One region of the Blautia sp. BCRC 81119 genome, then DNA from elsewhere that is predicted to be linked to it. Evidence: predicted binding sites of a transcription regulator. Region 1 holds the regulator's gene; each other region holds the start of a gene.
What was found. Region 1 encodes Rex, which represses fermentation and respiration genes when NADH is low (regulators of the CRP and FNR family bind a similar motif). Its sites were predicted from a motif close to ATTGTTAANTANTTAACAAT; they were not measured.

Region 1 (6,269 bases):
GACGGGATGTCAACTGCGATCTTTTTGGCCCTCGCACTGTTCATCTCATGGATGATATCAGCATAATGCCCCTCGATCGGACGCGTCAGGCCTACCCCAAACACGGCATCTACTATAGTAGTATATTCACTCCACTGCGGGTTATTCACCTCCGGGACACGATAACCGGAAGCGATCTTATACTGAAGAGCAGTCTCTCTGGTCATTTTATCTTTGTTTCCGACCATATAAAACTCTACCCGGATCCCCTTCAGATGGAACAATCTGGCAACAGCGATACCGTCACCGCCATTATTTCCGCTTCCGCAGACTACCAGGATCCTTTCGTCCTTCTGGAGATACTTTTCTGTTTCCTCTACCACCTTCAGTGCTGCCCGCTCCATCAGAACCTCGGAGGGAACTCCGATCTCACGGATCGTTGTGGAGTCCAGATCCTTCATTTCTTTGCAGGTAACAAGCTTCTTCATTCTGTCTTCTGCCTCCCCTCTGTCATAGAGAAAGCTGCCGTTTCCGGCAGCTTAACAATTCTTACTTATCCACATGTTCCTGCCTGTATTTACTGAGATTATAAGACAGTGTCATCAGACTCTCGGAAAGATGAACGTTCTCTACGATCACATCATCCGGTGTCTCAAGATCGAGATGTGCAAAATTCCAGATTGCCTTGATCCCGTTCTCCACCAGGATATCCGCCATTTCCTTGGCTTTATTCTTGGGAAGTGTCAGAATCGCGATCTCCACGTTATTCTCTCTCAGGAAAAACGGAAGCTCACTGAGCATTTGGATCTCAAGTCCACGGACTGCGATGCCCTCAAGCACAGGATTTACGTCAAAGATACCAACCAGCCTGAACCCGCGCTTCTCAAAATCCACATAATTGGCAAGTGCCTGTCCCAGATTACCGGCACCCAGGATGATCATCGGATGAACGGTATCCAGTCCCAGGATCTTACCGATCTCTGTATAAAGATAGTGTACATTATAGCCATACCCCTGCTGCCCAAAACCGCCAAAATTATTAAGATCCTGACGGATCTGAGAAGCTGTGGTATGCATCTTCTTACTTAATTCATTGGAAGAAATACGTTCTACATTATCTTCCATCAGCTCTCCTAAGTAGCGGTAATAGCGTGGCAGACGCTTAATCACCGCTTTCGAGATTTGTTTTGTCTCCACGATAGTTTTCCTCCTTACCTTACACTAGGTTAATTATAACGAATTGACATTTTCCTGTCAATTAAAGTTGTCTATTCTGTACAAATTTCTTTATATTTTTTCTAATAATTGATTTTTTCTTTGAAATCCCGGCAGTTTCCGTTATAATAGGTGGAGGATTTTTCCCTGTTCAGACATAAACAGGGGTGATTCTTTATACAGGAGGACAGTTTTTATGATTTTATCATGTCAGAATATATGCAAGGCCTTTGGCGAAAAAGTAATTTTAAATGATGCATCCTTTCACATTGAAGACCGTGAAAAGGCTGCTCTGATCGGCTGCAACGGTGCAGGAAAGACCACACTGCTGCGTATCATCATGCAGGAGCTTTCTGCTGATTCCGGTACCGTGGTGCTTGCCCGGGATAAAAATATCGGCTATCTTGCCCAGTACCAGGATATCCACGGACATCATACCATCTACGAAGAGCTTCTTACCACCAAGCAGCACATCATCGATATGGAACGCCGTATCCGCAATATGGAACAGGAAATGAACACGGTGACCGGTGATGAGCTGAACCGTCTGATGGAAACCTATACCCGCCTGACCCATCAGTTTGAGCTGGAGAACGGATACGCTTACAAAAGTGAGCTGACCGGTGTCTTAAAGGGTCTCGGCTTCACGGAGGAAGATTATGACAAGCAGATTGAAACTCTTTCCGGCGGTCAGAAAACCCGCGTGGCGCTGGGCAAGATGCTTCTTTCCAAGCCGGATATCCTGCTTCTGGATGAGCCAACCAATCACCTGGATATGGAAAGCATCTCCTGGCTGGAAACTTATCTTCTGAATTATCCGGGAGCTGTTTTTATCGTCTCCCATGACCGTTATTTTCTGGATAAGGTGGTCACCAAGGTCATTGAGATCGAAGCCGGACAGACCCGCGTATACAGCGGCAACTACTCTGCCTATGCTCTCAAGAAGGCTCAGCTTCGTGACGCACAGTACAAGGCATACTTAAATCAGCAGCGGGATATCAAGCATCAGGAAGCCGTTATCGCCAAGCTGAAATCCTTTAACCGTGAAAAATCCATCAAACGTGCGGAAAGCCGTGAAAAAATGCTGGACCGTGTACAGAGAATTGAAAAACCTCTTGAGCTCCAGGACCGGATGCGTATCTCGCTGGAACCACGGGTGTTAAGCGGAAACGATGTGCTCCACGTGGAAGCGCTTTCCAAGGCCTTTCCGGGACAGACCCTGTTCTCCGATATCTCCTTTGATATCAAACGCGGCGAGCGTGTGGCACTGATCGGAAACAACGGAACCGGAAAGACCACCATGCTGAAGATCATCAACGGTCTTATTGAGGCAGATGCCGGCAAATTTTCCCTTGGTTCCAAGGTGCAGATCGGTTATTACGATCAGGAACATCATGTTCTGCATATGGACAAAACGATTTTCCAGGAGATCTCCGATACTTATCCGACTCTCACAGAGACCGAGATCCGAAATATGCTTGCCGCATTTCTCTTTACCGGAGATGATGTTTTCAAGGAGATCTCCGCACTTTCCGGTGGAGAAAGAGGCCGTGTTTCCCTTGCAAAGCTGATGCTTTCCGAAGCCAACTTCCTGATCCTTGACGAGCCTACCAACCATCTGGATATTGCCTCCAAGGAGATCCTGGAGGAAGCACTGGTCAGCTACACCGGTACAGTCCTTTATGTATCCCATGACCGTTACTTTATCAATCAGACTGCGACCAGGATCATGGAGCTGACAAACCAGGCAGTGGTAAATTACATCGGTGATTATGATTACTATCTGGAAAAGAAGGAGGAGCTGACCAGTACCTATGCACCGGGAAGCACTTCTCCGGAGGCACCTGCAGAAGAAAAAGCGGTTTCCGAGAACAAGCTTTCCTGGCAGCAGATGAAGGAAGAACAGGCAAAGAAACGAAAACGGGAAGCCGAGCTAAAAAAAGTCGAAGCCCGTATCGAAGAGCTGGAAACAAGAGACAGCGAGATCGACGAAACCATGGTCCTTCCGGATGTCTGCACCAATGTAGCGGAATGTACAAAGCTGAGCCGCGAAAAAGCATCCATCGCTGAAGAACTGGAAGAACTTTATGAAAAATGGGAAGAGCTGGCCTGACGGTCAGCTCTTTTTTATCCCCTTATGTTTTTATGGAAGCAGCATGCCGAGATGCTGTTCAAAGCATACACCATCGTTACGGTCTGTTCCTTCCTCCACCGCATCCCGGATCGATGCCGAGATAAAATCCACGGCCAGCTCTGCACAGGTTTTCATGGAATATCTTTTTACCAGCCCTGCACTGAGCACGGATGCAAAAAGATCTCCTGTCCCGGAATAGCTTCCGCCGGATTTCTCTGCAAATACCCAGGAGCTGTTTCCGTTTTCCAGGACAAGATTCCCCATTTTCAGAGGCTGCCCCTCCTCCCTGTGATCCACTCCGGTGATCACAACGGCAGGAAGTGAAAATTTCCGGGCAAGTCCGCACCCGATCTCCCGGATTTCTTCCATCCGCCGGGCCTCTGATGCCTTTTGCAGTTCCTTCCAGATCTCCTCCATTTTTTCTTTTCCGTAGAGAAGAAGGAGGGCTTCCGTAAGGTTCGGTGTGATCACATAGGAACGACGTGTCAGTTCGCAGAACCGGCTACGAAGCTCTTCTGTATAGATCGGATAAACCGCGCCGTCATCCCCCATCACCGGATCTGTAAGGATCAGAGTATCCTTCCCTGCAAACGCATCCATAAATTTCAGGATCCTGTCTGCCTGCTTATCGTCAGAAAGAAATCCTGTATAGATCCCATCCGGGAAAAATCCTCTTTTTTTCCACTGCTCCATATATGGTTCCATATGCTCTGTGAAATCCTCACAGAAATAACTTTCATAACCGGTCTGGTTGCTTAAAACAGCGGTGGGAAGTGGACACGCCTGGACTCCCATCACCGAGATCACCGGGATCGCTGCTGTCAGTGAACATTTCCCCAGCCCGGAAAGATCATTGATCACTGCTATTTTTTTCATGGTAATTCTCCAGTCTTGAGTTTTTTTCTGTAATATTATAGAATGAACTGTCAGGTTTACGCAATCATTTTTGGAAGGAAATCATCATACTTATGTTAAATATATCTGCAGAACACAAAAAAGAACACCTTTATCTGGAGGTTTATCACTATTACCGGAAACTGATCCTGGAAGGCCGTCTCCTTCCCGGAAGCAAAATGCCCTCCCTCCGCAAATGCGCCCAGGAGCTGAAGCTGAGCCGTACCACCATCGAAAATGCCTATCTTCTGCTGGCAGCAGACGGCTATATCATCGCCAGGGCACAGAGCGGCTATTATGTCACCGGCATTGCTTCCAAGCAGCATCTGCTTACCCCCGAAAAACAGGATAAGGATATCACGCCCTGCCTTTATGATTTTGCTTCTTCCGGTGTTGACCGGGAAAGCTTCCGTTTTGATCTGTGGCAGCGTTACATCAAAAGTGCCCTCCGCCAGGGCGACCGTATGCTTTCTTATGGCGAACCCCAGGGCGAAAGCGATTTCCGGGAGGTTCTCGCAGACTATATCCGGGAACGCAGAAATGTGATCTGCTCCCCGGATGACATTGTAGTAGGGGCCGGTCTCCAGCCCCTTCTCCAGATCCTCTGCCCTCTGATCCATGAACGGAAAACCGTTTCGTTCCCCACACCATCCTTCACCACATGCAGCACCATCTTTCAGGATTACGGCTTTGATGTCCATTACCGGGACAAAAGCTGCGATGTGATCTATGTTTCTCCTGCTCACATGACGAAATGGGGCGAGATCATGCCGGTAAAACGACGCCTGGAGCTGATCCGTCATGCGGAGATCAATGACCATCTGATCATTGAGGATGATTTCGAAAACGAATTTGTTTATTTCCAGAAACCGACGCCTTCACTTTTCGGCCTTGCAGGTGGTGAAAACGTTGTCTATATCGGTTCCTTTTCCAGGCTGCTGCTGCCCTCCATCCGTGTCAGCTTCATGGTACTGCCGCGCTCTCTCCGGGAAAAATATACAAAAAAAGCAGCCTTTTATAATCAGACTGCTTCCAAGGCAGAACAGATTGCACTCTGCCAGTTTATCCGCGACGGGCATCTGGCTTCCCAGACAAGAAAGCTCCGCCGCCTTTATTCCCAGAAGCTGAAGGCTCTTTCCCAGGCTGTCCGGGAAACCTTCGGCCAGGACTGCCAGATCCAAACAGGAGCCGCAGGAACCAGCCTTGCCCTTACTCTTCCCTGTTCTCTCACAGGCAGTGAACTGACAGACAGAGCCCGGAACCGTGGTCTGGGACTGGAGGTTCTCAGAGAAAACGGAGCCGAGGTCACCCTGGTCCTCTCCTGCTCCTCCATTCCATCCAAGGATTTTCTGCCTGCCTGTCAGCTTCTGAAGGATGTTACCGGCTCCTAATCTCTCCGGTTATCGATCATGTAGAGCAGGGCATTTACAATGCACGCAGCAATATTGCTTCCACCCTTGCGTCCTTTTGCCACAATATAAGGCACATCTGCGTGCATAATCAGCTCCTTGGACTGCACAACATTCACAAAGCCTACCGGCACACCGATGATCAGCTCAGGAGAAAGCTTTCCGTTCTCAATAAGCTCATAAAGACGTACCAGTGCGGTAGGTGCGTTTCCAATGGCAAAGATCAGCTTTTTATCCATCTCTGCTGCCTTGTCCATGCTGGCTGTGGCTCTGGTAGTCCCGTTCTTTTTTGCAAGGGCTGCCACATCCTCATCGGACATGAAGCAGTAAGCCTCACCGCCGTAGCGGGCAAGTGCACGCTTGTTGATCCCAGCCTTTGCCATCTGGGTATCTGTGACGATGCAGGCGCCGTTGCGGATGGCGTCCATGGCCATCTCCACTGCCCCCTCCGAGAAGCAGAGATTTTTTGCATAATCAAAATCTGCGCTTGTGTGGATGCAGCGTTTTACGATCAGCTCTGTTCCCGGGATCAGGGGAGTATCCCCCAGCTCTTCTGTGATGATCTCAAAGCTTCTTTTTTCGATCTCCATGGGTTTTACATTTTCAAGCTCAACTTTCATTTCTATTCTTCCTCCGTA
Region 2 (6,269 bases), on a different contig from region 1:
GATAAAGCAGATCTCCCAGAAGCACCAGTCTCTCCGCCTTCTCCTTGTCATATGCTTCCAGCATTTTCCGGCAGTAATATGCCGAACCATGTACATCGGACGCAAACATATATTTCATAAGCTTTTCTCCTTGTAATTTGTATTGGTTTTTATCTCTGTTCTTTACATTATCATGATTTCCTTTAAAATACAAGATTTGTTACAGATATGCATTCGCAATCTGATTTGATATTGTCCGTTTTTTTTATCCGCGCACAAGATTTCTCCCTCTGTAGGCTGCAAATCCACCAATCACGGACCTGGTACGACAGCCCTGTCTTGCCAGGCTCCGGGCAGCCTGCATGCTGGCGCCGCCGCGGTCGCAGTAAAATATCAGCAGCTTATCTTTGGGAAAACGATATTTCTGATCCTGTTTTTTCTCAAGATATTCCTCCAGCTCTCTGTATGGAATATTTACCGCGTTCCGGACATGTCCCCTTCTGTAGGCGGCAGAATCCCGGAGATCTATGATAACAGCGTCGCTGCGCTCCACATAATAATCCAGCATTTTTGCAGAGATAGTTTCGATCTGAAACATGGAAAAAATCTCCTCTTTTTGGTATATTATATGGAAGCTTCCGGGTGAATGTTCCCTTATATGTATTTAAGCGGGAAAAGCCATCTCTGACTTTTCCCGCTTTTCTTATCCTTTAATATCTGTCAGAGCCTCTGTCCTTCTCAGAATCATATTCATCGGAAATTTTGTTTCCGTAGCTGCTTTTGGAACTGTTTCTGGAAGAATTTCCCGAACTGTTCTTAGAGCTGTTTTTCCCGCAGTTTCTGGAAGCACTTTCCCCGTGATTTTTTCCTGCATAATTAGACTCATTTCTGTCTGTTTCGTAATTTTTCGCCATTTGAATTACCTCCTGATGAAGTTGATTTTACGGCTTTCCCAAGCTTTCTGCCGCTTTTTATTACAGGAAATAGTATCCCAAAAAGTTTGGAGATTATTCGCCAAAATCATATTGCTTTTTTTTCCAGTTTATATTATAATCATTCTTGTAAAAAGAATTTACCCTTCAAAAATTTTTTTTACATAACCCCTTATTTAATTATTTATACTCCCCTCGAAACACCCGGTAGCTCCCCTACCGGGTGTTTCTCTATACAAAAACAAGCCGCCGGATGACGATCACAGTCGCTCCGGCAGCTTGTTTTTTTATCCGTTGATCGGATTTACATGCACCATACAGTGCTTTACATCTTTGAATTTATTCTCGATCGTATGATGTACATTTTCCGCAATATCATGTGCATCAAAAAGGGAAATACTTCCATCTGCTGCGATCTCGATATCCACATACATCTTAGATCCGAAAAGACGGGTTTTAAGAAGGTCTACTCTTCTGACGCCCGGTACCTTGAGGATCTCTCTCTTCATGGATTCCTCAGTTTTTGCATCACAGGAATGATCTACCATCTTATCAATGGCATCCCTGAAAATGTCGATCGATGCCTTGGCGATCATAACGCAGATCACGATACTGGCGATCGGGTCCAGGATCGGGTATCCCAGTCTTGCACCTAAAATACCGACAAACGCTCCGATAGAGGAAAGTGCATCTGAACGATGGTGCCATGCATCTGCCATCAGGGCTCCTGAATTGATCTTCTTTGCAGCACCTCTTGTATACCAGAACATCCACTCTTTTACCACAATGGATACCACTGCTGCAATCAGTGCAAGTGTTCCCGGAATGGCAATGGTTCCGCCGGATGTGCTTTTTACGATATCACGGGCACCGGTAATTCCGATCCCGAGACCAGTGACAAGCAGCATTCCTGCAAGGACAATGGAAGAAACACACTCCATTCTTTCATGTCCGTACTGGTGCTCTTTGTCCGATTTCTTTGTAGAAAGACGGACACCGATAATTACGATGAAGGTGCTTCCCACATCTGATGCAGAATGAATGGCATCCGAGATCATCGCTCCTGAATGTGCCACAATACCTGCGATCAGTTTAAATACAGATAATAAAAGGTTTACCAGAATACTGATCCCGGATACCTTCATTGCTGTCTGCTGTTCCCATGAAGCTGTTTTTTCTGTATCATGTATAATTGTTTTGTTTTCTGTGTGTTCCATAAACAGGACCTCCTTTTAAATATATGATCAGGTTCTTCTTATGGCACAACATTTTCCGTGAAAAAACCGGCGGTTCCTTCACTACTCGCTGCAGTGCGATTTTCCGCCGGTGTTCTTTCTTTTATATATATGGATACCTCAACTTCTACCATCTGTACCATCCATATTTTTGCAGTAAAAAAGACATACCTGCGAAACATACACTGTCCCGCAGATATGTCTGAAAGCAAAGTCACATTCCATATCCGCTGCCGCTTCCTGCGGCCCGGCCCCATGCCTTCGGATTAATATTTTCGATTCCGAAAAGCATCGCCTGCTCAGTTTGTACTGTTGATCTCGCATCCTGTTCGAATGTAATGCAGTGCAAAGAGAATTTTTACAGTCTTACTGGTCTCCCGCTTAACTTCTCAGAAAGGATACACCATATGTCCTTTGTTAGTCAAGCCAAAGTTTTTTATTTTACAGGTAGATATCTTCAACTTTCTGTTTATTCCATGTCTGGAAACATGCTTCGCACTGCACAGTTCTATATCAAATAATAAATCCTCAGTTGTTTGTCAAAAAACCGGGAGCGGATAAATCCGCTCCCGGTTAAGTCTACGATCTGTATTCAGTTGGAATGACTGATTATGCCTGCGGGCCAGCTGCAACGAGTGCTTTACCAGCTGCATTTCCTTCATATTTAGCAAAGTTCTTAACGAATCTTGCAGCAAGATCTTTAGCCTTTGTCTCCCACTCTGCAGCATCTGCATATGTGTCACGTGGGTCAAGGATTGCAGGATCTACGCCCGGAAGCTCTGTCGGAACCTCGAAGTTGAAGAATGGGATCTTCTTTGTCGGAGCTTTAAGGATAGATCCGTCAAGGATAGCATCGATGATACCACGAGTATCTTTGATGGAGATACGTTTTCCAGTTCCATTCCATCCTGTGTTAACGAGGTATGCTTTCGCACCACTCTTCTCCATTCTCTTAACGAGCTCCTCAGCATATTTTGTCGGATGAAGCTCAAGGAATGCCTGTCCGAAGCATGCGGAGAATGTAGGAGTAGGCTCTGTGATTCCACGCTCTGTACCAGCAAGCTTAGCTGTGAATCCGGAAAGGAAGTAGTACTGTGTCTGCTCCGGTGTCAGGATAGATACTGGAGGAAGTACGCCGAATGCATCTGCGGACAGGAAGATAACCTCTTTCGCTGCCGGTGCAGAAGATACAGGGCGAACAATGTTCTCGATGTGGTTGATCGGATAAGAAACACGTGTGTTCTCTGTTACGCTCTTGTCAGCGAAGTCGATCTTGCCCTCAGCATCAAGTGTTACGTTCTCAAGAAGAGCGTTTCTCTTGATCGCATTGTAGATGTCCGGCTCAGACTCTTTGTCAAGGTTGATAACCTTAGCGTAGCATCCACCCTCGAAGTTGAATACTCCGTTGTCATCCCAGCCATGCTCGTCATCACCGATCAGAAGACGCTTAGGATCTGTGGAAAGTGTTGTCTTACCTGTTCCGGAAAGACCGAAGAAGATTGCTGTGTTCTCTCCGTTAAGGTCTGTGTTTGCAGAGCAGTGCATGGAAGCGATGCCCTTCAGCGGCAGATAGTAGTTCATCATGGAGAACATACCTTTCTTCATCTCTCCGCCGTACCATGTATTAACGATAACCTGCTCACGGCTTGTAATGTTGAACATTACAGCTGTCTCAGAGTTAAGTCCTAATTCTTTGTAGTTCTCAACTTTAGCCTTGGATGCGTTGTAAACAACGAAATCCGGCTCAAAGTTCTCAAGCTCCTCAGCTGTCGGCTGAATGAACATGTTTGTTACGAAGTGTGCCTGCCATGCAACCTCAACGATGAAACGGATAGCCATACGTGTGTCTTTGTTAGCTCCGCAGAATGCATCTACTACGAAAAGTTTCTTGTTGGAAAGCTCCTTCTTGGCAAGATCTTTAACTGCATTCCATGCTTCCTGAGTTGCCGGATGGTTATCGTTCTTGTACTCATCGGATGTCCACCAAACTGTGTCCTTGGAGTTCTCATCCATAACGATATATTTGTCTTTAGGGGAACGTCCTGTGTAGATACCTGTCATTACATTGACAGCACCAAGCTCACTGACCTGACCCTTCTCAAATCCTTCAAGCTCCGGTTTGGTCTCTTCCTCAAATAATGTCTCGTAGGAAGGATTGTACACGATCTCAGTTGTTCCGGTAATACCATACTTTGTTAAATCGATTTTTGCCATCTTAACATTTACCTCTCTTCTTTAATAGTAATTATGATAGCCACCTACTGCTGCAGGTTTTTGTCATCCTGCCATAGGAATTGGTCATTCCAACATCCCTATCCACAATTATACATAAATTGTACGTAAAAGCAACCAAAAAAATTCATTTTCCGCAAAAAAATGATAAATCTTTAACAGTGACGTTTTGGTACTGTCAGATTTTACTCCATCTATACTTGACTTTTTCAGAATAATGGCTACAATATATCTGATTATAGTTATTATATATATTTATAATAGTAACTATATGATTTTAATATATAGAAAGAAGTGATTTCTATGTCAGATATTCTGATCAAACGTAATCATATGGAAATCCCTTGGCACAACTACGTAAGTACCAAGAACAGCCAGCCCATTACCGAAGCTTCTCTTTCCGAAAAAGCTTCCCTGATCGGCCGTACAGGCATGATGCTTCTCTCCTGTGGGACCGGTGCCTGGCGGGTACGGAGTTCCATGAATACATTGTCAGAAGCACTTGGTATCACCTGTTCCGCAGATATCGGACTGATGTCTATAAGCTACACCTGCTTTGACGGTGAGAGCAGTTTTTCCCATGCACTTAGTCTGACTACCACCGGCGTAAATACTTCCAGACTGAACAGGCTGGAACATTTTGTCAGTGATTTTCCTGCGGAGGGTATCCATATGAGCGGTGAAGCACTGCACAGTCAGTTAGATGAGATCGAGCGGATCCACGGGCTTTATTCCCCTGCCGCCCTGGGACTGGCTTCTGCACTGGCCTGTGGTGCATTTACTTTTCTTCTGGGCGGTGGCCCGCTGGAAATGATCCTGGCTTTTGCAGGCGCAGGCATCGGAAACGCCATCCGCTGCAAGCTTGGCAAGCATCATTTTACTCTGTTTATGTGCATTGCAGTTTCTGTTTCCTCCGCCTGTCTTGTATATGCAGGCTTCCTGAAGCTGGCAGAGCTTCTGTTCCACATTTCCGTCCAGCATGAGGCCGGGTACATCTGTTCCATGCTGTTTATCATTCCGGGCTTTCCGTTTATCACAAGCGGGATCGACCTTGCCAAGCTGGATATGCGTTCCGGTCTGGAACGACTGGCCTACGCCATTATTGTTGTAATGGTGGCTGCTGTCTCTGCCTGGCTGATGGCACTGCTTCTTCATCTGAAGCCTGTGGATTTCCTGCCTCTGGAGCTTTCGGCAGCTCAGAGGATCCTGTTCCGGCTTCTGGCAAGCTTCTGCGGGGTATTCGGCTTTTCGGTCATGTTCAACAGCCCTGTCCGTCTAGCCGCAGCTGCCGCCTTCATCGGCGCACTGTCCAACACTTTGCGTCTGGAGCTTGTTGATCTTGCCGGTTTCCCACCTGCTGCCGCGGCTTTTTTCGGAGCACTGACAGCCGGACTTCTGGCCTCCCTCATTAAAACCAAAGTGGGATATCCCAGGATTTCCATTACCGTGCCATCCATTGTGATCATGGTTCCCGGACTTTATCTCTACCGGGCAATCTACAATCTGGGGATCATGTCCCTGAATGTTTCCGCCTCCTGGTTTGCAGCTGCGATCCTGATCATCGTTGCTCTTCCCCTGGGCCTTATTTTCGCCAGGATCCTTACGGACAAAATGTTCCGCTACTGCACCTGACGGGCATACAAAAAGGACTGCTTTCTGTAGCTTCCGGTCATCAGCTATCCTTCTGATAACCGGAGCAATACAAAAGCAGTCCTTTTTTTGTACATTCTATTTCATTACGATCTCATCAGCAATCCCGATCATTTTTTCCAGGCGGTCCGCAAATTTATGGATGGGTAGAAAAACGCCCAGTCCGTCATAACGTTTGCCACCATCCTCCACAGAATCCTGCCCATAATACACAAAGGCTCTTGGAAGCTTCTTCTGAATT
Region 3 (6,269 bases), on a different contig from region 1:
GTCGCCCCTGACAAGGAAGGAAGAATCCTTAACCTCAAGGAGAGCAGTTTTTGTAAGCTGATGTACATTGTGTTTTTTCATCATGGTCTTTGTGTCATTTTTGCTTACCGGGTCAAGATCACGTCCGATCTGATCCATCATCTCAACGATAGAGATGTCTGCGTTTCTGTCAGCAAAGAATTCCACAACATCAAGACCTACAGCACCGCCGCCTACAACAACAACCTTTTTGCCTTCCAGATCCTTCGGAAAATCATTAATGTGGCTGATCATACCAAGAATAGAATAAATATTATGTTTCTCGTTGTCAATACGATCCTTCAGTCCTGCGATCGGAGGCAGAAGCGGAGCGGAGCCGGTGGAGCTTACGATGATATTCGGATGGAACTTGCGGATGTTTTCCGGTGTTCCTTCTGTGTTTTTGAAGATGTAAAGATTATCAAGCTGTTCAGCACGATGCATGAGATAGTGCGGGAAATCAGCAAGACGGTTCTTTGCAGGGATCTTTGAGATCAGAGATGCAAGTCCGCCAAGCTCATTGCCTTTTTCCAGAAGGAAGGTATTGCATCCAACCTCTGCGGCTGTACAGGCAGCTTCCAGTCCGGCAGTGCCGCCGCCGATAACGACTACGTTGCAGTTTTTATTTACATGTTTTTTCTTATATACATCGCCCTCAAGAACAGATGGGTTTACAGTACAGCGGATCGGACGGTTTACACCGATACGGTTTCCGGCACAGCCAACGTTACAGGAGATACATTTGCGGAGGTCACACTCATGACCTGTGGCAACCTTGTTTACCCATGCAGGGTCTGCGATCAGACCACGGCCCATACCGATCAAGTCTGCATCACCGTCAGCCAGGATACGCTCAGCAACCTTCGGGTCACGGACATTACCCATGGAGATACATGGCTTGTTGAATTTTTCTCTTACGGCCTTTGCCATGTAGGAACGCCATCCGTCCGGGAGATAATTTGCATCGATCTGGTACTGGATGGAACCGTTAAGTCCGCAGGAAACATCAAAGATATCAACCTCTTCCTGAAGATAATCCAGGTATTCCAGAGTATCCTCCAGTGTATTTCCGCCTTCCATCAGCTCATCCGCACTGAGACGGAGCATGATCGGGAAGAAAGGTCCTACCTGTTTCCTTACCTCATCGATGACCATACGGCAGAAACGGGTACGGTTCTCAACAGATCCGCCGAACTCGTCGGTACGCTTGTTTGTGATCGGGGAGAGGAACTGACTGATCAGATAGGAGTGTCCTGCATGGATCTCTACCGCGTCAAAGCCAGCTGTCTGTGCACGTTTTGCAGCCTCACCGTATTTTTTTACGATGTGAAGGATCTCGTCTTTGGAAAGAGGTCGCGGGATCTCGCCGCCTTCTTTGGATGGAACGTCAGATGCGGAAACCGGCTGCATGTTGATCCTGGAAGAAACAGCGGAAGCTCCGGCATGGTTGATCTGGATCGCGATCTTTGTTCCGTATCTATGAATATTTTCACAGAATTTGAAAAGACGTGGCAGATAGTTGTCATGGTCGATGCGCAGCTGTGTGGTTCCGTTGGAGCCTTGCGGGGAATCGATGCTTGCGTTCTCTACGATGATGAGACCTGTGCCACCCTTCGCACGCTGCTCATAATAATTGATATGAAGAAAACTCATTTCGCCGTTCTGTTCACCGTAGTTGGTGCCCATCGGCATCATAACAATACGGTTCTTGATAGTCATATTTTTAACGGTTAATGGGGAAAAAATATGCGGATAATCATTCTTCATCTGAAAAAAACCTCCCTGGTTATTTTAAATAGAATCGTTTGTTTGTGTTAATTATATAACAAAATAATCTATAAAACTAATTCATAATACGAGCGATATAATAAAAATAATCTATAGATTTTTGTGTATCATCTTTCAGGCTGCAGGTACTTGCATGTTTATAATGTGAAAAAAACAGATGTAGAACGGTAACGCTAACTGGAAAATGGTATCGGATCCAGGGGTTTACATATATGATTTTAACGTGTTATCATAACAAATAAAAAAGATACAGAAAACGGAGAAACGGGCAGGCTGAAACGGATCAAATGTAAGACTGTATTTCCGCGTTCTGTAAAAAGACAGGAGATAGATAAAATGGAATTCTGGGATATTTACGATGCAGATAAGAAACCGACAGGACGAACTATGAAGCGCAATGACTGGTGTTTAAAGGATGGAGAGTATCATCTGACAGTTTTGGGCGTGGTAGCAAGACCGGACAAGACCTTTCTTATTACTAAACGTGTGATGACAAAGGCCTGGGCTCCGGGCTGGTGGGAGGTTTCCGGCGGTGCAGCCCAGGCAGGAGAGGCTTCCCGTGATGCAGTACTCCGTGAGGTGAAAGAGGAGACCGGACTGGACGCCAGTGAGGCAGAGGGCGGATACCTTTTTACATATAAAAGAGAGAACCCGGGGGAAGGAGATAATTACTTTGTGGATGTGTACCGTTTTGTCATGGATGTGGAGGATAAGGATCTGAAGCTTCAGACAGAAGAGACAGACGGATATATGTTTGCAACCCTGGAGCAGATCCGGGCGTTTGCCGCAGAGGGAAAATTCCTACATTATGACAGTATTAAGAAGGTGTTTGAGTTCTGAGCAGATTTTTGAATGATTTTTATCCTGATGTGGAAATAGATGTTGTTTTCTGTGGATTTATATTTCGATTAACGTTGTTTTTTGCCTTATTTTCGAAGAATTGTATTGACATTAAGAGGCTCAGATAGTAAAATTTAACGTAGGGAAATTATAAGCCGGATGAACAGAGTCCGGCTTATCGAATATTACGTACGTCGAGAACATCTGACGCATCAAATTATGTTTTGCACAGCTGAACTTGATGCAGTAATTTCTGAGAGTGCTATAGATCGATCGGGAAGAATATAGCAGTAATTAAAAAAATGCTGTAATACGAAATTTTTGAAAGCGAGGAATCATCAATGGCGGATGAACATAGAGATCAGATCAGAATCGTACAGGAAACCGTAGCCGGTAAGGAGATCACATTTGCCCATATCATGGGTGGTCCGGCACCTATCATATATCAGAAGCTTGGACTGAATCCGCAGGTGGACTATGGATCATCTGCAATTGGTATCATGAACATGACACCTTCCGAGTCTGCTGTGATCGCATCCGATATTGCTGTGAAGAGCGGTAATGTGTATCTTGGATTTGCAGACCGTTTTACAGGAACACTGATCATAACAGGAGAGATTTCCGATGTGCAGACTGCAATGGAGGAGATCGTGGATTATTTCCGTGATACTCTGGGATATGTAGTATGCAATATCACCAAGAGATAAGGAAGTGTACCATGGAAGAACGGATAACAAAGGAAGAACTGCTGGAGAGGCTGTTTCATGATGATTATGAGAACCTTAAGGGAAGAAGACTTCGGCTGACCCGGGTGAGAGTACCTGGAAAGGAGCTTTCCTTTGCACATGTTTTTACACCAAATGACAGATCGATATATGAGAATCTTGCGTTACATATCGGTGTTCATGAAGGTGAAGATCACAGAGGAGATGCCATCGGCATGGTCCGTGTCACACCCTGGGAGGCAATCGTGGTTGCGGCAGATGTTGCAGTGAAGGCAGCTCATGTGGAAGTAGGATTTATGGATCGTTTCTGCGGGACGCTGATCCTGACAGGCGGTTTTACGGAAGTGATGACAGCCGTGGAGGAAGTGGTACGATTTTTCCATGAGACATTGAAATTCGATGTCTGTAAGATCCACAGAAGCTGAGGCAGGACGGGATAAAAAATGAAAAAAATTTTTCTGATGGGTCGAAGTGAAGCCGGCAAAACATCCCTGACACAGGCGCTTAAAGGGGAAGAGCTTCATTATCATAAGACTCAGTATACCAATACAAATGAAGATACTATTGATTCACCGGGAGAATATGCGGAATCCAAGCATTTCAGCGTAGGACTGGCCTGCTTTTCCTTTGAGGCGGATGTGATCGCCATTGTACAGGCAGCCAATGAGCCCTTTAACCTGTTTAGTGACGGCAGCAGGAATTTTCTACTACGGCCGCTGATCGGGATCATCACCAAGGTGGATTCTCCCCATGCCAACATTCCCATGGTCAGACAGTGGATGGAGAACATGGGCTGTGAGAGGATCTTTATGGTAAATAACAAGACAAGGGAAGGCATCAGCGAGCTGATGGATTATCTGCAGGATGATCTCCCGACGCTTACGCTTGAACAGGCGAAATTCAAGCAGAGCCTTGGCCTTAACGAATGGGATTCCATGCCGGAAGGGGTGGAGTATCCGGAATCCATACGGTAAAATAGTAATATTCACGAAAAATGAATAAAAATACAAAATTCAAACAGAAAAAGTAGAAATTCCTCCGGAACTGTGATATACTGTCATCGTTTGGAAGATTCGTGGGCTGAAATGTAAGATCCCCAGAGCATGAAGGATAAAGAGGATAGAAACGGGGCTCGCAGATATATGGCAGAAGAGCTGTATGTCGGGAACACCGGGTATCCGTATCTGCCTTCATGTTCCGGGGATTTTTTATATTCTATACACAGATTTTCCGAGTGGATGCAAAAGACAAAAAATAAGAAGGACAGGAGAGGAAAAGATGTTTGAATTATTTGAAAATCTGACCAACTGGCTCTGGGGACTGCCGTTGCTGATCACGATCCTCGCTACAGGCGTATATCTGACAGTACGTTCCGGTTTCTTCCAGTTTCGCCATTTTGGTTACATTGTGAAAAACATGTTCAGTAAAGAACGTCGCCAGGAAGGCGGAGATGACGGAAAGAGCCTGACACCGTTCCAGGCTATTTCCATTGCGATCGGAGGTACTGTTGGTGTATCCAATATGTCCGGTGTTGCAACGGCTATTGCAACAGGAGGACCTGGGGCATTATTCTGGCTCTGGATCGCAGCGCTTCTTGCCATGGTCATCAAGATGGCAGAGGTAACACTTGCTGTATACTACAGAGAGAAACAGCCAAACGGTGAGTACCAGGGAGGCCCGACCTACTACATGCAGAAGGGGCTTGGCGGAGAGAAAAAGCTTCCCTTCTGGAAACTTTTTGCAGTACTGTTCGGCGGCTGTATTTTCATGACATGGTTCATTACTTTGCAGAATTATACAGTATCAGAGGCTGTCGGAAGTACCTTCCACCTGCCGTACATCGTACCGTCACTTTTGTATGTGGCAGCGATCTATCTGATCATCATCGGCGGTGTAAAGAAAGTCGGCGTGATCTCTTCCTATATGACACCGATCATGTGTATGCTTTACATTGTAGGCTCTCTCGCAATACTGGTAGTGAATTTTGACAAGCTGCCGGAAACCTTTGGACTGATCTTCAAGGGTGCATTTACAACACAGGCGGCAGTCGGCGGATTTATGGGAGCCGGTGTTGCAACAGCAATGCGTCTTGGCTTTGCCCGTTCCGTATACAGCAACGAGGCAGGCTGGGGAACATCTCCTATGATCCATGCTTCCGCAAAGACAGACCATCCTGTAAAACAGGGACTGATGGGAGCATTTGAGGTATTTGCAGACACCATCGTAGTCTGCTCCATGACAGGTCTTGTTGTTATCATCACCGGCTACTGGAATTCAGGACTTCAGGGATCAGAGCTGACACTGACAGCATTTGAGTCTGGAATGGGCTCCATTGCGAGAGCACTGATCGCGATCAGTATTTTTCTTTTTGGATTAACAACATCAACCGGATGGTTCACCTACTACAGCGTGATCCTGAAGCACTGGCTGAAAAATAATCAGAAGGTTCTGAAGATTGCAGAGAAGGTTTTTATCCTTGGAACACCATTATGGGGTCTTCTGGTCACAGTGCTTACTCTTTACGGAAACGGAACACCGGCGCAGCTGTGGGTAATTGCAGACTTTACAACCGTATTCCCTACATTTGTAAATGTTGCCACATTGTTTATCTTAAGTGGTACTTTCTTTAAACTGCTGAAGGATTACAAGGCGCGTTACATGGGAATCGGAAAGGTAGACAAGGATATGGCACTTTTCTACGAGGATAAAAAAGAAAAAGAGGAAAAATAAACAGTGGATACAATTTTTTTTAACGGATGTATAAGAACACTGGATGACAGTGAAAAAGTGGCAGAGGCTGTGGGAATCGAAAATGGCCGGATCGTTTTTGTGGGAACTGATAAAGAAGCGGAAGCTTTTTCCTGCAAAAAGCGGATCGACCTTAAGGGAAGGCTGATG

Region 2: the regulator Rex is predicted to act here: its motif matches at 4,522-4,541, upstream of pckA (phosphoenolpyruvate carboxykinase (ATP)).
Region 3: the regulator Rex is predicted to act here: its motif matches at 1,829-1,848, upstream of DMI82_RS03650 (oxidoreductase).

The regions. Positions count from the first base shown of each region.
Region 1 is NZ_QJHD01000002.1:147,511-153,779, reverse strand. Features, by position in the region: gene DMI82_RS01760 (bifunctional ADP-dependent NAD(P)H-hydrate dehydratase/NAD(P)H-hydrate epimerase) at 1-467, opposite strand, end outside; gene DMI82_RS01755 (redox-sensing transcriptional repressor Rex) at 529-1,176, opposite strand; gene abc-f (ribosomal protection-like ABC-F family protein) at 1,391-3,307, shown strand; gene DMI82_RS01745 (pyridoxamine kinase) at 3,338-4,204, opposite strand; gene pdxR (MocR-like pyridoxine biosynthesis transcription factor PdxR) at 4,297-5,613, shown strand; gene DMI82_RS01735 (precorrin-8X methylmutase) at 5,610-6,251, opposite strand; gene DMI82_RS01730 (cobyric acid synthase) at 6,254-6,269, opposite strand, start outside.
Region 2 is NZ_QJHD01000017.1:43,897-50,165, reverse strand. Features, by position in the region: gene yfcE (phosphodiesterase) at 1-118, opposite strand, end outside; gene DMI82_RS11110 (rhodanese-like domain-containing protein) at 245-577, opposite strand; gene DMI82_RS11105 (hypothetical protein) at 690-893, opposite strand; gene DMI82_RS11100 (cation diffusion facilitator family transporter) at 1,199-2,128, opposite strand; NiCo riboswitch at 2,330-2,459, opposite strand; gene pckA (phosphoenolpyruvate carboxykinase (ATP)) at 2,756-4,360, opposite strand; gene DMI82_RS11085 (threonine/serine ThrE exporter family protein) at 4,682-6,010, shown strand; gene DMI82_RS11080 (DUF4866 domain-containing protein) at 6,107-6,269, opposite strand, start outside.
Region 3 is NZ_QJHD01000004.1:97,894-104,162, reverse strand. Features, by position in the region: gene DMI82_RS03650 (oxidoreductase) at 1-1,785, opposite strand, end outside; gene DMI82_RS03645 (NUDIX hydrolase) at 2,143-2,646, shown strand; gene DMI82_RS03640 (BMC domain-containing protein) at 2,988-3,353, shown strand; gene DMI82_RS03635 (BMC domain-containing protein) at 3,365-3,796, shown strand; gene DMI82_RS03630 (EutP/PduV family microcompartment system protein) at 3,815-4,345, shown strand; gene DMI82_RS03625 (hypothetical protein) at 4,475-4,657, shown strand; gene DMI82_RS03620 (alanine/glycine:cation symporter family protein) at 4,650-6,101, shown strand; gene DMI82_RS03615 (amidohydrolase) at 6,105-6,269, shown strand, end outside.